2 regions of the Alteromonas infernus genome follow, and region 1 is predicted to be linked to the other one. Evidence: predicted binding sites of a transcription regulator. Region 1 holds the regulator's gene; the other holds the start of a gene.
What was found. Region 1 encodes sigma-54, which starts transcription at its own class of promoters, with help from an activator protein. Its sites were predicted from a motif close to GTTGGCACGNNNNTNGNNT; they were not measured.

Region 1 (8,074 bases):
CAAACAAATGACATCTGATCAAGTCGTTGAAATACAGGGTACCCAATATGTCATTTTGAGCAATGGGTTTAACGCGAATTTACGCACACAAGAATACGAGCTTTTAGATCATGTACAAACCACTTATTCCCCTAGCAACTAGCCTTTTACTTGTCATCGCTAGCGGTGCGGTAAACGCAAGCGAAGATGATTTTTCGCAGCCCATTAAAATAGGCTCAAATACTCAATTTATCGACGGTAAAAATAAAACGGCGTTGTATAAAGAAGATGTACTGATTACCCAGGGTTCGCTGGTAATTGAAGCCGACGAAGTGGAAGTTATCGCGAGTGAAGGTAGTGGCCGCGAAATTTTTATCGCCAGAGGAAAGCCAGCCAGTTATTCTCAAACACTAGAAGACGGTACTCCGGTGTCTGCTAAGGCAAACGAAATTCGTTATGAGGTGATCAATCGCACGATTTCTCTTTCAGGAAACGCGGAACTTCAACAAGACACCAGTAAAGTGCAAGGTGACAACATTACTTTCGACATGATTACTGAGCAGTTACTTGCTACTGGTGGTGCGGGCGAAAATGGAGAAGGTCGAGTGACTACGGTATTTACTCCTGAATCCATTCGCAAGGCATCATCGAAGAAAGAAGATAAAGACAGTGGGGACAATCAATAGCAATGGCAACTTTGAGCGCAACCAACCTTGCTAAGGCATATAAATCGCGTCAGGTAGTACGCGACGTCAGCCTTTCTGTCTCGACGGGTCAAATTGTTGGCTTACTTGGGCCTAACGGCGCTGGTAAGACCACTACATTTTATATGATTGTGGGGTTGGTTAACCTGGATAAAGGCAAGATTGAAATTGATGATAATGAGCTTACTCATCAGCCCATGCACGAGCGTGCACGCCGCGGAATTGGCTACCTTCCGCAAGAGGCATCAATTTTCAGAAAGCTTACGGTACATGAAAATATCATGGCCATTTTGCAAACCCGTAAAGATTTAAATTCACAGCAGCAGGAAGAAGAAGCTGACGCGCTACTTGATGAATTTAATATTAACCATATACGTAATAGTACAGGGATGAGTTTGTCCGGTGGTGAACGACGGCGTGTTGAAATAGCACGCGCACTAGCAGCTAATCCGCAATTTATTTTATTAGACGAACCGTTTGCTGGTGTTGATCCAATATCAGTTAATGATATAAAGAAGATAATACAGCATCTTCGAGATAGGGGTATTGGAATCCTTATCACCGACCATAACGTGCGAGAAACATTGGATGTTTGTGAGAAAGCGTACATTGTGAGTCATGGCGAGCTTATCGCGCAAGGAACAGCGGAACAGGTTTTAAGTAATCAAAAAGTAAGGGATGTATACCTAGGCGAACAATTCAGGCTATAGTTAGTGTAACTGAATTGTCATTTTTCAATTTCGCTCTGGTGTATTCAATTTAGAGCATTTAAATAAGACGTAGATGAAACCATCTTTACAGCTAAAATTTAGCCAACAACTTACCATGACACCCCAGCTTCAGCAGGCGATAAAACTGCTGCAGCTATCTACGCTTGATCTTCAGCAGGAGATTCAAGAAGCCCTCGATTCAAACCCTTTATTGGAAGTTGAAGAAGGTAACGACGAGCCGCAAGTAGAAAAAAATAATATCGATAGCGACGATAGCGTGACAGAAGCGTCTGCGACAGCGTCTAGCGATACATTGGAAGCGGGTGACGCGTTAGAAAAAAACGACCTTCCCGATGAATTGCCTATCGACAGCACATGGGATGAATACTATTCAGCGTCATCGGCCCCAGCGCCAGGTCCTTCAAATGACGATGAACAAATATTTCAAGGCGAAACCACCGAGGATATTCAGGAACATTTGTCGTGGCAGATGCGATTGACCCATTTCTCAGATACTGACCGCGCCATTGCTACGGCAATTATCGACTCTATTGACGAGTCTGGCTATTTAACCGTGACCCTTGAAGACATTCTTGACGCGGTAAACTCTGAGGATATGGAAGAGCCTATAGAAATGGACGAAATAGAATGCGTACTTAAGCGTATTCAGATGTTCGACCCCATTGGTTCGGGCTCCCGCTCGCCGCAGGAATGTCTAATGGTGCAACTGCGCCAGTTCTCAGAAGACACACCATGGCTTAACGAAGCCAAACAGCTTATAGAAGAATATTCAGACCTATTAAGCAGTAAAGATTATCGCACGTTAATGCGTAAGAGCCGCTTGAAGGAAGATCAGCTGCGCGAGGCAATGCGTTTATTACAAACCTTGAATCCTCGCCCAGGTAGTGCTTTAGTTACTAAAGAGCCTGAGTACGTTATTCCTGATGTCTCGGTCGCCAAAAAGAATGGCCGTTGGGTGGTTGAGCTTAACCCCGACAGCCTGCCTAAGTTGAGCGTAAATCAACAATACGCTGCAATGAGTCGTCGTGCCAAAAATAGTAGCGACTCACAATTCATCCGCTCACACATGCAAGAGGCTAAGTGGTTCATTAAGAGCCTTGAATCTCGCAACGAAACCTTAATGAAGGTGGCAAACTGTATTGTGCAACAGCAAATGGGCTTTTTTGAACATGGCCCGGAAATGATGAAACCTATGGTGCTTAACGATGTAGCAGAAATGGTAGATATGCACGAATCAACGATTTCACGCGTCACAACGCAAAAGTATATGCATACACCACGTGGTATATTTGAATTGAAATACTTCTTCTCTAGCCACGTAGCAACAGAGTCTGGTGGTGAGTGTTCATCTACCGCGATTCGTGCATTGATCAAGAAATTAGTGGCAGCTGAGAAGCCTAGCAAGCCGCTAAGTGATAGCAAGATTGCTTCATTGTTGGCCGAACAAGGCATTAAAGTTGCCCGGCGAACAATAGCAAAGTACCGGGAATCGTTGTCGATCCCGCCGTCGAACCAACGCAAAAGCCTCATTTAAACGGGCTTAATAATATAAGGAAGACGAAATATGCAAATCAACCTTACTGGTCATCATGTCGAAATCACCGACTCTTTGCGTAATTATGTCGATACGAAGTTCAGCAAACTTGAACGTCACTTTGATCACATTTCTAATGTGCATGTCATCCTGAACGTTGAAAAATTAAATCAAAAAGCCGAAGCGACCGTTCATTTAAGTGGCGCTGAAGTATTCGCATCCTCAGAAAATACCGACATGTATGCGGCGATTGACAGCATGGTTGATAAACTCGACCGGCAGGTAATCAAGCATAAGGAAAAACTGAAAAAACATTAGTAGTTAATTAAGCATGGATATACAAGCCATCGTAAGTCTGGACCGCACCGAGTGTGCGGTTCAGTGTAATAGTAAAAAGCGAATTCTTGAGATCATCGCAGATATCGCTGCCAAAAATAACGAGAGCATCGATCAGGCAACGGTACTTAATAGTTTGATGTCTCGAGAGCGTATGGGTAGTACAGGAATCGGCAATGGCATTGCGTTACCACATGGGCGCTTGCCAGGTTTAGAAAAGGTGATAGCTATTGTTGTCACCAGTACGCCAGCCATTAATTTTGACGCGCTCGATGAAAAGCCGGTAGATATATTTTTCGCGTTACTTGTTCCTGAAGAGCAAACCGAAGGCCATCTACAAACATTGGCCACGGTAGCCGGTAAACTAAGCGATAAAGAAACGATTAAAGCGATACGTCGTGCCAGTACAAGCGATGATATTCTTTCTGCACTAAGTTAAAGATTTAAGCGCCTTAGCGAGGTCGTGACCAAGGCGCTTAAGACAATAAAGCGTATGCGATAAAACCAGAAGATTTGGGAGAAGTTAGGTGAAGCTGATTATAATCAGTGGTCGTTCGGGGTCTGGTAAGTCTGTCGCACTTCGCGCATTGGAAGATTTAGGGTACTACTGCGTTGACAACATTCCTGTAAACCTACTTCCTACCCTAACCCACACTGTTGTTGATGAATACGACCAAGTGGCGGTGAGCATTGATGTGCGTAACTTGCCGAAAAACCCTGATGATCTGGTAGAAATTTTAGATTATCTTCCGTCATCGTGGTCAATGACCATTGTCTATATCGATGCCAGCGATGATGTGCTGGTAAAACGCTTCAGCGAAACCCGACGTCTGCATCCCCTTGCGAAGCTCAATAAGTCTCTATCTGAAGCCATAAGGGCAGAGTCAGCCTTGCTAGCCCCTATCGCTGAACGGGCAGACTTATATTTAGATACAGACAAACTGACTATTCACCAACTTGCTGAGTTGATACGCGAGCGAATACTGGGTAAGAAAAGCTCCCGCTTAGTGCTGGTGTTTGAATCTTTTGGCTTCAAACACGGTATTCCGAAAGATGCCGATTATGTTTTTGATGCGCGCTTTTTGCCTAATCCTCACTGGGAGCCTGACTTGAAGCACCTAACAGGGCTTGATGCACCCGTTGAGGTTTTCTTAGGCTCTCAACCCGTTGTTACCAAGTTCATTTGGCAAATTCAGAATTTAATTACCACCTGGCTACCTCATCTAGAGCGCAACAACAGAAGTTACGTAACAGTCGCTATTGGCTGTACAGGCGGGCAACACCGCTCTGTGTATATTGCCCAAACTCTGTCGAAAACCTTCAGCGAAATACACCCAGATGTACAAATTCGCCATCGAGAGCTAAACCAGTAATGACAATTAAAAAAACGCTAACCATCGTAAATAAGCTGGGATTACATGCAAGAGCAGCGACCCAATTAGTGAAGCTTGCTAATCAGTTCGACGCCAAAATTATTTTAAAGAAAGGCGATAAAGAGGCTGACGCCAGCAGCGTTCTTGGTTTAATGATGCTGGAAAGCCATCAAGGTGAACAAGTGAATGTTATTGTAGATGGAAACGATGATGTTGACGCCCTTGCTGCCATTGAAGAGCTCATAGAAGGTAAGTTTAACGAAGACGAATAGTTTAAATCCGTCACCTGATTACTTATTAAACGTTTAGCGCCGTTTTATAGTTATACTGCGCAAAAGCCACGCAATTTTCATGACAGACTCATCGTAATTGCGATATTCTACGCCCACTTAGGCTTTAAAGCCTTCACCGTTCATCTTAATAGCAGGTAGGAATAACGCCTTATGGCAGAAGCGCTTGTTTCTAAATACGTACAAACCCAGTTACGCGCCCTTAATGCCGCGTTGACTAACGGTCAGTTTGTCTCAGTACGTAAGCTTCTGCTTGAACTTCCCCCTTCTGATGTCGCCCACATACTGGAATCGAGCCCGAGTAGAACCCGTGACGAATTATGGGAACTCATTGATAGCGACTTTCACGGCGACATCTTAGAGGAACTGTCTGATGATGTACGAAACGGTATTATTACCAAGATGCTTCCGGCCAATGTGGTTGATGCACTTGAAGAGATGGACACCGACGACTTAGCCGAAACGCTAAGCAGCCTGCCAGAGCCCGTTCTTGCCGACATTCTCGACTCAATGGATGCGCAAGACCGTTTACGTGCAGAACAAGCTCTATCTTATGGTGAAGAGACCGCTGGTTTCATCATGAACACAGATACCATCACCTTACGACCTGACGTCACGGTTGATGTGGTACTGCGCTATATTCGCTTGAAGGGTGAGCTTCCGGAAAACACCGATACCTTTTACGTAGTTAACCGAACCGATAACTTGGTTGGTATTGTTCCTGTAGCGCGTTTACTGACCGCTGAAACCGATAATAAGGTATCAGATGTCATGGACGAAGAGTCGGAAGCCATTCCGGTGAATATGCCTGATGACGAAGTCGCCAGTCTGTTCGAGCGCTATAACTGGCTATCAGCGCCAGTGGTTGATGAAAACAACCGGCTGGTGGGTCGAATTACCATTGATGACGTGGTAGATATCATTCGCGAAGACGCCGAACACTCGATGATGAGTATGGCGGGTCTAGATGACGACGAAGATACTTTTGCCCCCGTCATGCAAAGTACTAAGCGCAGATCGGTATGGTTGGCAGTAAACCTTGTTACTGCGCTAATGGCTGCAATGGTAAGTGACTTATTTGAAGCGGCGCTAAGTCAATTAGCGGTATTAGCTATTTTGAACACTATTGTGCCAAGCATGGGCGGCGTAGCAGGAAACCAGACCCTAACCCTTGTTATTCGCGGTATGGCGTTAGGTCACGTTAATGCCAGTAACTCGCGCTGGCTGATCAGTAAAGAAATCGCGATAGGCTTTTTAAATGGCGCTATATGGGCTATTTTAATTGCCTCTGTCATTGCGCTCTGGAAACAAGATTACATGCTGGGCATTATCATTGCGTTTGCCATGATGATAAACATGATTGCTGCGGCGTTAGCGGGCGCAACATTACCGATGATCATGAAGCGTCTTAAAATAGACCCGGCACTAGCAGGTAGCGTTATCTTAACCACTATTACCGATGTAGTCGGTATTTTCGCCTTCCTAGGTACGGCAACTTTATTTTTAATTTGAGTCTAGGCTTGAAGAATAGCTGGTGTTAAATACTTGCTTAGCCACTAAGCGATTCGGCAGTATGCCCGTTGATATTGAGCCTGTAATCTACTCCCTATACGGTTTGTACCAGCTGCCCACCGTTTTCAATAGTGTTTACTTTATCAACTCTTAGATTTTATAGTTCAACAACAATTAGCGACGCGTAGAACAGGTGCTTTGAGTTTAAAGTGAAGTATCTGTTAGGGATAATGGAAGGGATAATAGCTGGCTCTGCTTACGCGAAAAGCTTCACAAAGCCAGGCTAATTCAATACTCACAAAGTTTTTAAATCGCGGCCATACGAGCGGCTCAATCCGCTATTTAATAACTTTAAGGGTAGGCTTACCCTTTTTAGGTGGTACAGGCGCGTCTTGCACGTCACTTGCGTCAGCGTCTTCTAAAGAGGTTGGACCGCTTGGTTGTGATAAGTCTTCAGGCTCTTCACTGCGCTCTTGCTGAGCACGCGCTACATCTTCTTCTGTCGCGAACACAGTACCCGCGCCGTTTTCTCGCGCGTAAATGGCCATTACCGCCTCACATGGCATGCTTAATCTTCTAGGTTGCCCAGAAAAGCGTGCTTGAAACGACAGGCCATCTAAATCAAGAGAAAAGTTAACACACGCACTTGGCGATACGTTCAAGACGATTTGACCGTCTTTTACGAACTCTTGTGGTACTTCTACCAACTCGTTCATGGCATCAACCACAATGTACGGCGTTAGGTCGTTATCGACAATCCACTCATAAAAAGCCCTAAGTAAATAGGGCTGGTTTGACGTCATAGATGTCATAGCGGGTTGTGGATCTCGCGCTCTTGGTCAGTCAAAGACGCTTTAAACGAACTGCGAGAGAAAATGCGGTTCATGTAAGCGTTAATTTCTTTGCTGCCAGCACCGTTCAATTCGATACCTAACGCAGGTAGACGCCATAATAGCGGAGCAAGGTAGCAATCAACTAAGCTGAACTCTTCGCTCATGAAATAAGGCATTTCACCAAATACTGGAGCTAGTGATAACAAAGCTTCACGTAAATCGTTACGTGCTGCTTCAACGTCACCTTCGCCACGGAAAATTCGAGCTGCAAGTGAGTACCAATCCTGTTCAATGCGGTGCATCATCAGGCGGCTTTGACCACGAGATACTGGATATACCGGCATAAGTGGTGGATGAGGAAAACGCTCATCAAGGTATTCCATGATGATGTGCGACTTGTAAAGTACAAGCTCGCGATCAACTAGAGTTGGAACAGTACCGTAAGGGTTTAACTCCAACAGATCTTCAGACAGGTTGCTAGGATCTGTGTAGCTGATTTCAACACCCACACCTTTTTCTGCCAACACAATACGCACCTGGTGGCTATAAATATCAATTGTGTCAGAGAACAACGTCATAATAGAACGTTTATTCGCGGCTACGGCCATTCAATTTCCTCCGTCGAGAAACAAGTTTACGCTTACAAACGGTAAGCTTATTACGTTAACTCGTGCTACCTGAACACCCTATACAAAAGGGTTTTCAGGTAGCACGAGTAAATACCAAAAAAGGGGGCGAGAAGCCCCCTTTTCATATTATACATAAATCTGTGCGATTAGTGC
Region 2 (8,074 bases), on a different contig from region 1:
TCAAGCATGTTACGACAAAGGTATTCCTGCTATTTCCGCAGCGCCAATGGGTATGGGCACAGCCTTGATGTGTTTTTTACCAAACAAAATGAGCTTCGAAGAGTATTTTTGTTTAGAGGGTGTCGATTTCGAAGAGCAAATACTTAGATTTGTGGTAGGTATGTCACCGAGTATGTTGCAGAGGCATTACCTTGTAAAAAAAGCGAGTGTTAATTTCACCGAGAAAGAGTCTAAAGTACCCTCTACTTGTATGGGAATATCTCTTGCCGCAGGAGTGCTATGTACTAACGCGTTAAAAATCTTACTTGGAAGGGGGGAGGTAATCCATGCACCGCAAGGGCTTCATTTTGATGCTTACTTAAATAAGCTTGTCAAAACCAATCGGCCAGGTGGGAACAAGCACTGGAAACAGCGCTTTATGTGTTGGTATTTAAGAAGGCTTCTTGCAAAAGGTGATGATTAGTACGTTTTGAGTACCCCCACCTAGCAAAGCTTGAATTTTAGAGAAAGGTAAAATAAAAAGCCCCAATGGTTATACGTTGGGGCTTTTTTTTCAATTTAAAAAACAGCTATATCGTTGACTTAATTACTTGCGACGACGGCGGCTAGTACTTACTAAACCAAGCAGACCTAAGCTCATAATTGCTATCGTTGAAGGTTCTGGAACCGCAGCAAAAGATATAGAACCGTCGTGAAGTCCTCTTAACGTTGATGTGCCATCACCGTTATCATCGATCTGAACCTGCGATGCATCAGTGTTGTAGTCAACACTTGCAACTACGTTAACAAAAGATGTAATCAAGTCATTAAACGAGCCTGTGGCAAAATTGAACATATCACCGACCATAACGCCGTTTACTGTCCCTGTTCCTACCGAGCTCAAAACGCCAGCTAGGTTTTGACCGCCAGCTGGTGTATTAATAGTATCATACACATCTATTGTAAATAGCTCAGTAAATGTGTCAGCTATTGTTGCTTCAAACGAATCATAGTAGTAAAACGTTATAGCTCCACTATCGTAGTCTGTTATTAACTCACTGCCAGAAATTGTGCCACTTAAATCGAATTGAAAAGTAAGACCCCAATCTTGTGAATAGTTGTTATCACTAGGACCAGCCTGATTGAGGGTGTCCTGAGGCGATAAGTCACTGATTCCGTTCAGGCCTAACGAAGCTATTGCATCATTCACCGAGCCAGAAAAATTTACGCCACCGAACGTGTTAATGTTGCACCCTGTGGAAAGTGACAGTGCACCACAGTCTGCCACAGTGGTTGATTGATAGTTATATAGTAATTCGCTTAACCAGCCAGTTGTAGTTGACCCAGCAGCTGTGTTTGGGTTTAGGCCGCCATCGAAGTCTACACCTACATCTATATAAAACTCTTCAGCAGATACTGCTGAAGTCGCGAGCGTTAGTGCTGCGCCTATTGCAATGTGTTTTAATTTCATTTGTGAATCCTTGTAACAAAACTAAAAATTTTAGTAAGGCTGCTACATCAAAATACTTCAAATCCTTTATGCAGCCGTTCAGTAACATACTATGCTAAAAGCGCGCCAAGTAATTAATCTATATAAATCATGACTCTACAAGAAAGGTGATTGATGGTTGTAAAACTTTCTGACAAAGCGAATACCTTGAAAACGAATTAGCTCGCGTTTTTTGCAGAGCTAGCTTCATTTAAATGATTTATAATTTGTTCATTGTCCGGGTCAATTCCTAAAGCCTCTTTTAAAATAAGAATTGCTTGTTCAATGTCGTCGTTTTTTAAAAGTGCGTAACCATAGGTGTCTAAAACAGTCGCACTTTCCGGTGCTATCGCGAAAGCCCTCTCAGCAAACTTCAGTGCTTCCTCAAAATTCTCGTGTTTAATCAATTGCCAAGATAAGTTATTCAGAATAATGAAATTGTTAGGTTCTGAATTCGCTAGTACTCGATAATGCTTGATGGATTTTGTCACATCGAATTTTGAAAAAATACTTGCCAAGGTTAGTCTTATAGTTGCGTCATCAGGCCGTATTTCAAGGTGTTTTTCTAGAAATTTAACCCCCTGTTCTGGGGTGTTATTGTTGACGTTTGCGCTATATATAATCGAAGCCGTTCTTGAGGAGTTAGAATAGTTATAATATTCAGTCAGAGCCTTAATTGCCGAAGGGAAGTTTCCGTTTGCATAAGCTATATGCCCCAGAATACTTTTATACTCAGGAGTATTTTTCGATTCTTCGCTAAGCAGATCGACAGCTCTTTTCGCTTCTTTAATTTGCTTATTTAAGATTAGATAGTGCGCTCGCAATAGTTGAAATTGTGTAGATCTAGGAAATCTTACCAGCGCTTTTTCAGTCTCGCGAAGCGCTTTATCAAACTTACCAGTTTTGTCAAATAACATGACAGGGAACAGCCATGGCTTAATGTTTGATGGGGATGTGCTCCTCCAATCCTGATAAACACCTAGTGCTTGTAACTCATCCCCGTTGATTAAAAAAGCTTCGGCCCATAATTGCCAGAACTGGTCAGGAGCGTTTCTCCTCGATTTTACTAGTTCGAAGGCATCTATAAGCTGTTGTGACTTACCGTCAGATAGTAATGCTTGCGCATAACTCGTAATATATTGAAAATTTTCTGGCGACTCCTCAATTTTTTTTCGATAGATGGAAAGCGCCGATTCTATTTCTCCATATTCTTTCTCTAACAAAAAATAATTAAACAAAGTAGTGCCTGTTGCTTTTTTAGATTTGGCTAACATTTTTTGTAGTTCGATAGCCTTATCGAAGTTTTTCTTTTCAATTGCCTTCTTCGTATAAAAATTGATCGAATATAAATTCAAGCTATCGAGTGAAAGAGCTTTGGCATGTATTTCTTCTACTTTTTTGAGGTCACCTAGTTTTGCATAAACTGTTGCGGCAGTATTAAGCGCTTGTACATTGTCGGGGGATTTAAGTAGCCAATCATCGACTTGTTCTTTTGCTAATGTTAGTTGGTCTGTATTAATGTAACCTTCAATTAATGCGAACCTCGTGATAGTTTCATCATCTATCAGTAATGACTTTTCTAAATCAGAAATACCACTTGCGTCGTTTAAACTCAATTTGAGAATACCAACTTTCGCTAAAGACTTAGCATCATTTAAGTCATTGGTTTTTATTTTCTTTATCAGGCCTTTTGCTTCGTCAGTCATTCCTTTATTAACAAGTTCAGCGCTCAATTTGAATAAAAGTTGCTTGTCATTATCGTCGATGAAGGAATAGTTACCCATATCTTTCAGAGCATCTGAGGTGTAACCTAAGTTTATCTTAATATCAGATAAAATTTTGTTAACTGGGTGAGTGGCAACTACGTTCTTGCTGACTGGAAGTAAGTACTCAAATGCTTGTTCGTTTTTCCCTAAGTTATAAGCTGCCACTCCAGCATATAGTTTCGCAATAGCATCATCGGGCTCACTTAAAAGCGCTGTATCCATATGTCTAATCGTCGATTCGAAATTTTCCTTATTGAACAATACGATACCTTTCAATATGTTTGTATAGTGATGATTGGGAAACGACGATAGAATTTGATCAATGAGAGGGGTTGCTTTCTCAAATTGGGCTGTTTTTGTATAGCTGTCAGCTAATAGAAGCTTCCCTTTTTCGTTTGATGGTTGGTCTTCATTAAACTGTTCAAAGTTTTTTACTGCACTTTCGAAATCACCATCTTTAGCGTACAGTTGCCCTAAAAGAAGCCGTGCCTCATAAAACGATTCATTAGTGCTAAGTAATTCCTCAAGCAATATCTGAGCATTAGTGTAGGAACCCTGCTGACTTAAAAGAAAAGCTTTTCCGAAGGAAGTGTAGTCTGCTTCACCGGAAACAATCTCGGCTTGTTCTAAAGCTCGTTTAGCTTTGATATGTTCATCTAGCGCAGCGAATGCGATAGAGCGATATACATAAATCTGCGTAGTTAACGCGTTTGAAGTATCTGGTAGGGTTTCTGACTTTTCTATTATGCCTTCGTAATCTTCCTGAAAATACAGGACGCGATAGAAGGACTCTAATACCTTATCGTTGTTTTCTTTATTTGAAAGGATAAACTCTAACTCTTTTCTTGCATTAGCGTACTGGCCACTTTGCAGATAGACATTTGCAAGTATTTCTCTAGCTTCAAGAGAATCAGGTGTTTCTTTTACGAGATTCTTAAGCTTTATTTCTGCTGTTCTAAAGTCCCCTGACTCTAATGACTTCTTAGCATCACCCAACAATTCCTGCGGACTCTGCTGAGAGCAACCTACAGTGAGTGCAAGGCATACAAGAAATATCAGTAATTTGTCCATGTTCATTCCTTCGAAAAGCGTCAAAGCTAATAACAGATGATACTAACAGTTAATTCTTATAAAACAAAAAGCTCGCCTAAGCGAGCTTTATATCGTCATCGAATCTTACGGTCGCTTATTACTTCATAGCTTTCTTACGAGAAAAAGCGCTAATTACAAACAATGATAAACCAAACATAGCTACCGAAAATGGCTCTGGTACTACCGCGAAACTAACTGAACCATCATGGGTACCACTTAAAGAAGTAGTGCCATCGCCGTTATCATTAATTGTCACGAGATTAGCATCAGTGTTGTAATCAATATTCACAACGATGTCTTGCTGATTTTCTAATATTGATGCGAAAGTTCCAGAGCTTACATTAAAAAAGTCGGTAATCGCTACGCCGTTTATTGAACCTGAACCAAATGAAGATACCAAGCCCTGAAGTATTTGTCCGCCAGGAGAGTTAAAGGTTCCAAATACGTCAACAGTGAAAAGTTCAATCAAAGCTGTTGAAACGTCACCGGTTGCAAGTGTCGTTAAGTCATAATAGTAAAAATTTACAGTGCCACTATTGTAGTCTGTAACTAAATCTGGTCCTTGAATAGTTCCTTCTATGTCAAAACTGAATGTGATTCCCCAGCTTTCAGAATAACCATTATCACTTGGCCCAGAGACATCGAGAACGTCCAAAGGGCTAAGGTCAGTAACGCCATTAGTTCCTAGTGAGCTCAAAAACGCGGCAAATGACGTGAGATCTGCGCCCCCGGATGTGTTAACGGTGCAACCTCCAGCAAGTTCTGCAGCAGAACAAAAGGCAGTAGTATTTGAATCATACTTATGGAGGAGTTCAGTAACCCAACCAGTGGTGTTTTGGTCTATCGCAACGTCACTGTTTTTCGATGCATCGAAATCAGCTCCATTATCTATGTAAAATTCATCGGCTGTGGATGAAAGTGAAACTATGGGCAGAACGAGTGTTGCTAAAAGTTTAAATAAACGCATGATTTACCTCGATACATCAACAAAAAATCATATTCGGTTTTCTGGTATGGCGATGCAAAAAATGAACCATACTTCCAAGTGTATGAATACGAAACCTTTTAAACTATGTTCCAAGTCGCTCAGTTAACAGCTTGTAAAAAAATTTGACATTCAAGGGTGGAGCTTATTTTGTGGAAGGGGGGATTTGATTAGGGCGCTTCTACTACTAGAAATATCGTTTTGAATCTCGGTGAGTAGTTCACCGAAACCTCTTCTTAAGTTCGCAGGCACTTCCATGGGATTAATAATAAATGGCGCTCTCTGACCATGATAGTCTACTACTGAACCTATTTGTTTGAAAGGTAGCCCAACTAATCTCATGCTCCTTGCTAGCCTCGGCTCAACCATTACGTAACAATGATGAATATTTTTTTCAATTAGAACCGCTGTTGCTGAAAGGTATAACCCTACAGCAATAAATGGAAAGCACCGTAACTCAGTTTCTGAGTAAGTATGTTCATTGATTGCACCGATAGCTGCGCCGTCGAACTCATCCATTTGTCTTCTACGGAAGTGTTCAGGTACTGCTAATCTGGAAATTTCTACAATATCTTTACGTTCGAAGTTTGATGGTAAGAATTCTTCATCTTCTATACTTTCATTGCAGAAGACTTCGATTGGTAGCTTCTCTTTTTCAGATTGAGAGGTAATTATGCGAACAGTTCCGGCAAATGTAGAGGAAAGTCGGTGCTTTATAAGGCAGTGGATCGAATGCGAGTCAAAATCGTCGGTTTCAAGTTTATTCGCTCTTATTGGCTCAAGTTTGAGTTCTTCAGCATATACGTTATGTCGTATACCAAATGAAGCTTTGACACTTTCCTCGCTATTAGAAACATCAGGCTCAAAATAGGTGGCGAAATGTGATGCAATTGATTCGGCGTCTTGTCGGTTTCTCATTTTGATATTCTCTACATTTGTCGTTATAAATTTTAATATGCATTCAGCAATAGCTACTAAGTAAACCAAATCTTTTTTTTGAGTTTAAATTCGACTAGGCCGAAATATTCATGTAAAGCTCTTTTGATTATAGTTAAGTTCGAGGGATCTGGTAAATTGAGCTTAAGTACAATTTTGGGTTTTACTAAAAAGTCGGTAGGAGCAGCGTGAATATTTACCCCACATAACTTGAAGTAACTACTGGCTCTTAACATATGGCTCGCCGACGTGACCAAAGTTAAAGATGAGGGGTGAATATTTTTCACAATTCCCTGAATTTCGGATTCAGTGTCTTTGCCTATTGGAACTTCAATAATATCTTTGCTCTCCACACTGCGACGTTTGAGAAATTCGCGAGCGTAGCGACTATAAGCGCTTGGCCACTCGCCAAATTTACCGCCAGCAACAATTATCTTGTATTCATGAGTTTGATATATATCTGCTGCGTGTGATAATCGTAAATAAGAGCATGGTGGCCATCTGTTTGCATATGGAATAGTCATTTCATCGTAATAGTTGCATGCCATTACCACAATAATGCGCTGTCCATTGCCAGTGTTTTTTTCATTTTTATCGTGTTTGCTATTGATTGAGTGTTGCTCCAGTGGATGTAATAAAGCTGAAGAAAGAAAAGATTGACTACATGAAAACAGCAAAATAAAAGCAAATAAGATAGTATGAAAAGAGTACTTATTCTTTTTAACTAATAACAATAGCCCTGACATTAGCACTAGGATAAAGAAATGTATCAAAGGACTGGTTATTATATTAGCGAAAGTACTCAATGTCTTATTCTTGATTTAATTAACCTTTGCTATTGTTTTACCACTCATTTATGCAAAAACACCAGAGATAAAATTATGAAACTCACGTTTTTTCTATTTCTTTTGTCTATATTCAACATCCTTAACACCGTTCATGCTAGTGATACTCTCTCACTACCTTCAGTTATAAAAAAAGTACAGCCATCGGTAGTAGGTGTAGGGTTGCTTACCCCTATCGAAGGAAATTTAGCACAACTAAAAGGTACAGGGTTTGTTATTGGAGGAGGGCGCTACATTGTCACAAACTATCACGTTGTATCAGAAACACTTTCCCAAGATAAAATTCAGAAGCGTGTTGTTTTCGTTGGTACTGGTCGTAAATTTGAATTGTATGAAGTAGAAATAATAGATTTTGATCCAGTGTTTGACTTGGCAATTCTAAAAATTTTGACTGATAAAGTTGTACTTCCTTCTAAGTTCACATTTCGCAAAACTGAAAGCATGGTTGAACCGGGGGAAGAAATAGCCTTCACGGGTTTTCCGATTGGTAGTATACTTGGATTGTATCCAGCTACTCATAAAGGAATTATTGCGGCAGTAACTCCTGATGCCACTCCAGCAAGCTCTTCGTCTCAACTCAATTCCCAGTTAATTACTAGGTTACAGCAAAAATTCGATGTTTATCAATTAGACGCTACTGCATTTCCAGGGAATAGCGGAAGTGCGCTATATGTAGCTAATTCAGGTGAAGTGATTGGCATTATAAATAAAGTAATGGTTCAAGGTGGAAAAGAGTACGCACTATCTTCCCCGAGCGGGATTACCTACGCAATACCTGTAAAGCATTTGCGAAATTTAGCAACTAGGAATAATATTGACTTGTAAAGACAAGGAATCGTCAAATTTCTTTACACTTTTTGTAGATGTCGCAACTAACCTATTGTTTGCTCGATCAAAATTATTTGGCTAGTTTTTTGCATCTAAAGGGTTTGTTTAGATAAAAGTTATCAACTGATAGGTTCGGATTAGATTTATGCAAAAG

Region 2: a site for sigma-54 is predicted at 1,542-1,560, ahead of ACX5J7_RS17475 (PEP-CTERM sorting domain-containing protein). Genes of this name have one in related genera too.

Annotation. Positions count from the first base shown of each region.
Region 1 covers NZ_CACSIG010000017.1:223,991-232,064, reverse strand. The annotation lists gene lptC (LPS export ABC transporter periplasmic protein LptC) at 1-142, shown strand, start outside; gene lptA (lipopolysaccharide transport periplasmic protein LptA) at 111-665, shown strand; gene lptB (LPS export ABC transporter ATP-binding protein) at 668-1,393, shown strand; gene ACX5J7_RS04830 (RNA polymerase factor sigma-54) at 1,467-2,948, shown strand; gene hpf (ribosome hibernation promoting factor) at 2,979-3,266, shown strand; gene ptsN (PTS IIA-like nitrogen regulatory protein PtsN) at 3,280-3,723, shown strand; gene rapZ (RNase adapter RapZ) at 3,812-4,657, shown strand; gene ACX5J7_RS04810 (HPr family phosphocarrier protein) at 4,657-4,929, shown strand; gene mgtE (magnesium transporter) at 5,101-6,459, shown strand; gene ACX5J7_RS04800 (ClpXP protease specificity-enhancing factor) at 6,798-7,271, opposite strand; gene sspA (stringent starvation protein SspA) at 7,268-7,900, opposite strand; gene ACX5J7_RS04790 (cytochrome c1) at 8,068-8,074, opposite strand, start outside.
Region 2 covers NZ_CACSIG010000075.1:85,483-93,556, reverse strand. The annotation lists gene ACX5J7_RS17480 (ThiF family adenylyltransferase) at 1-463, shown strand, start outside; gene ACX5J7_RS17475 (PEP-CTERM sorting domain-containing protein) at 587-1,450, opposite strand; gene prsT (XrtA/PEP-CTERM system TPR-repeat protein PrsT) at 1,648-4,305, opposite strand; gene ACX5J7_RS17465 (hypothetical protein) at 4,424-5,293, opposite strand; gene ACX5J7_RS17460 (PEP-CTERM/exosortase system-associated acyltransferase) at 5,444-6,229, opposite strand; gene ACX5J7_RS17455 (YdcF family protein) at 6,286-6,993, opposite strand; gene ACX5J7_RS17450 (S1 family peptidase) at 7,129-7,917, shown strand.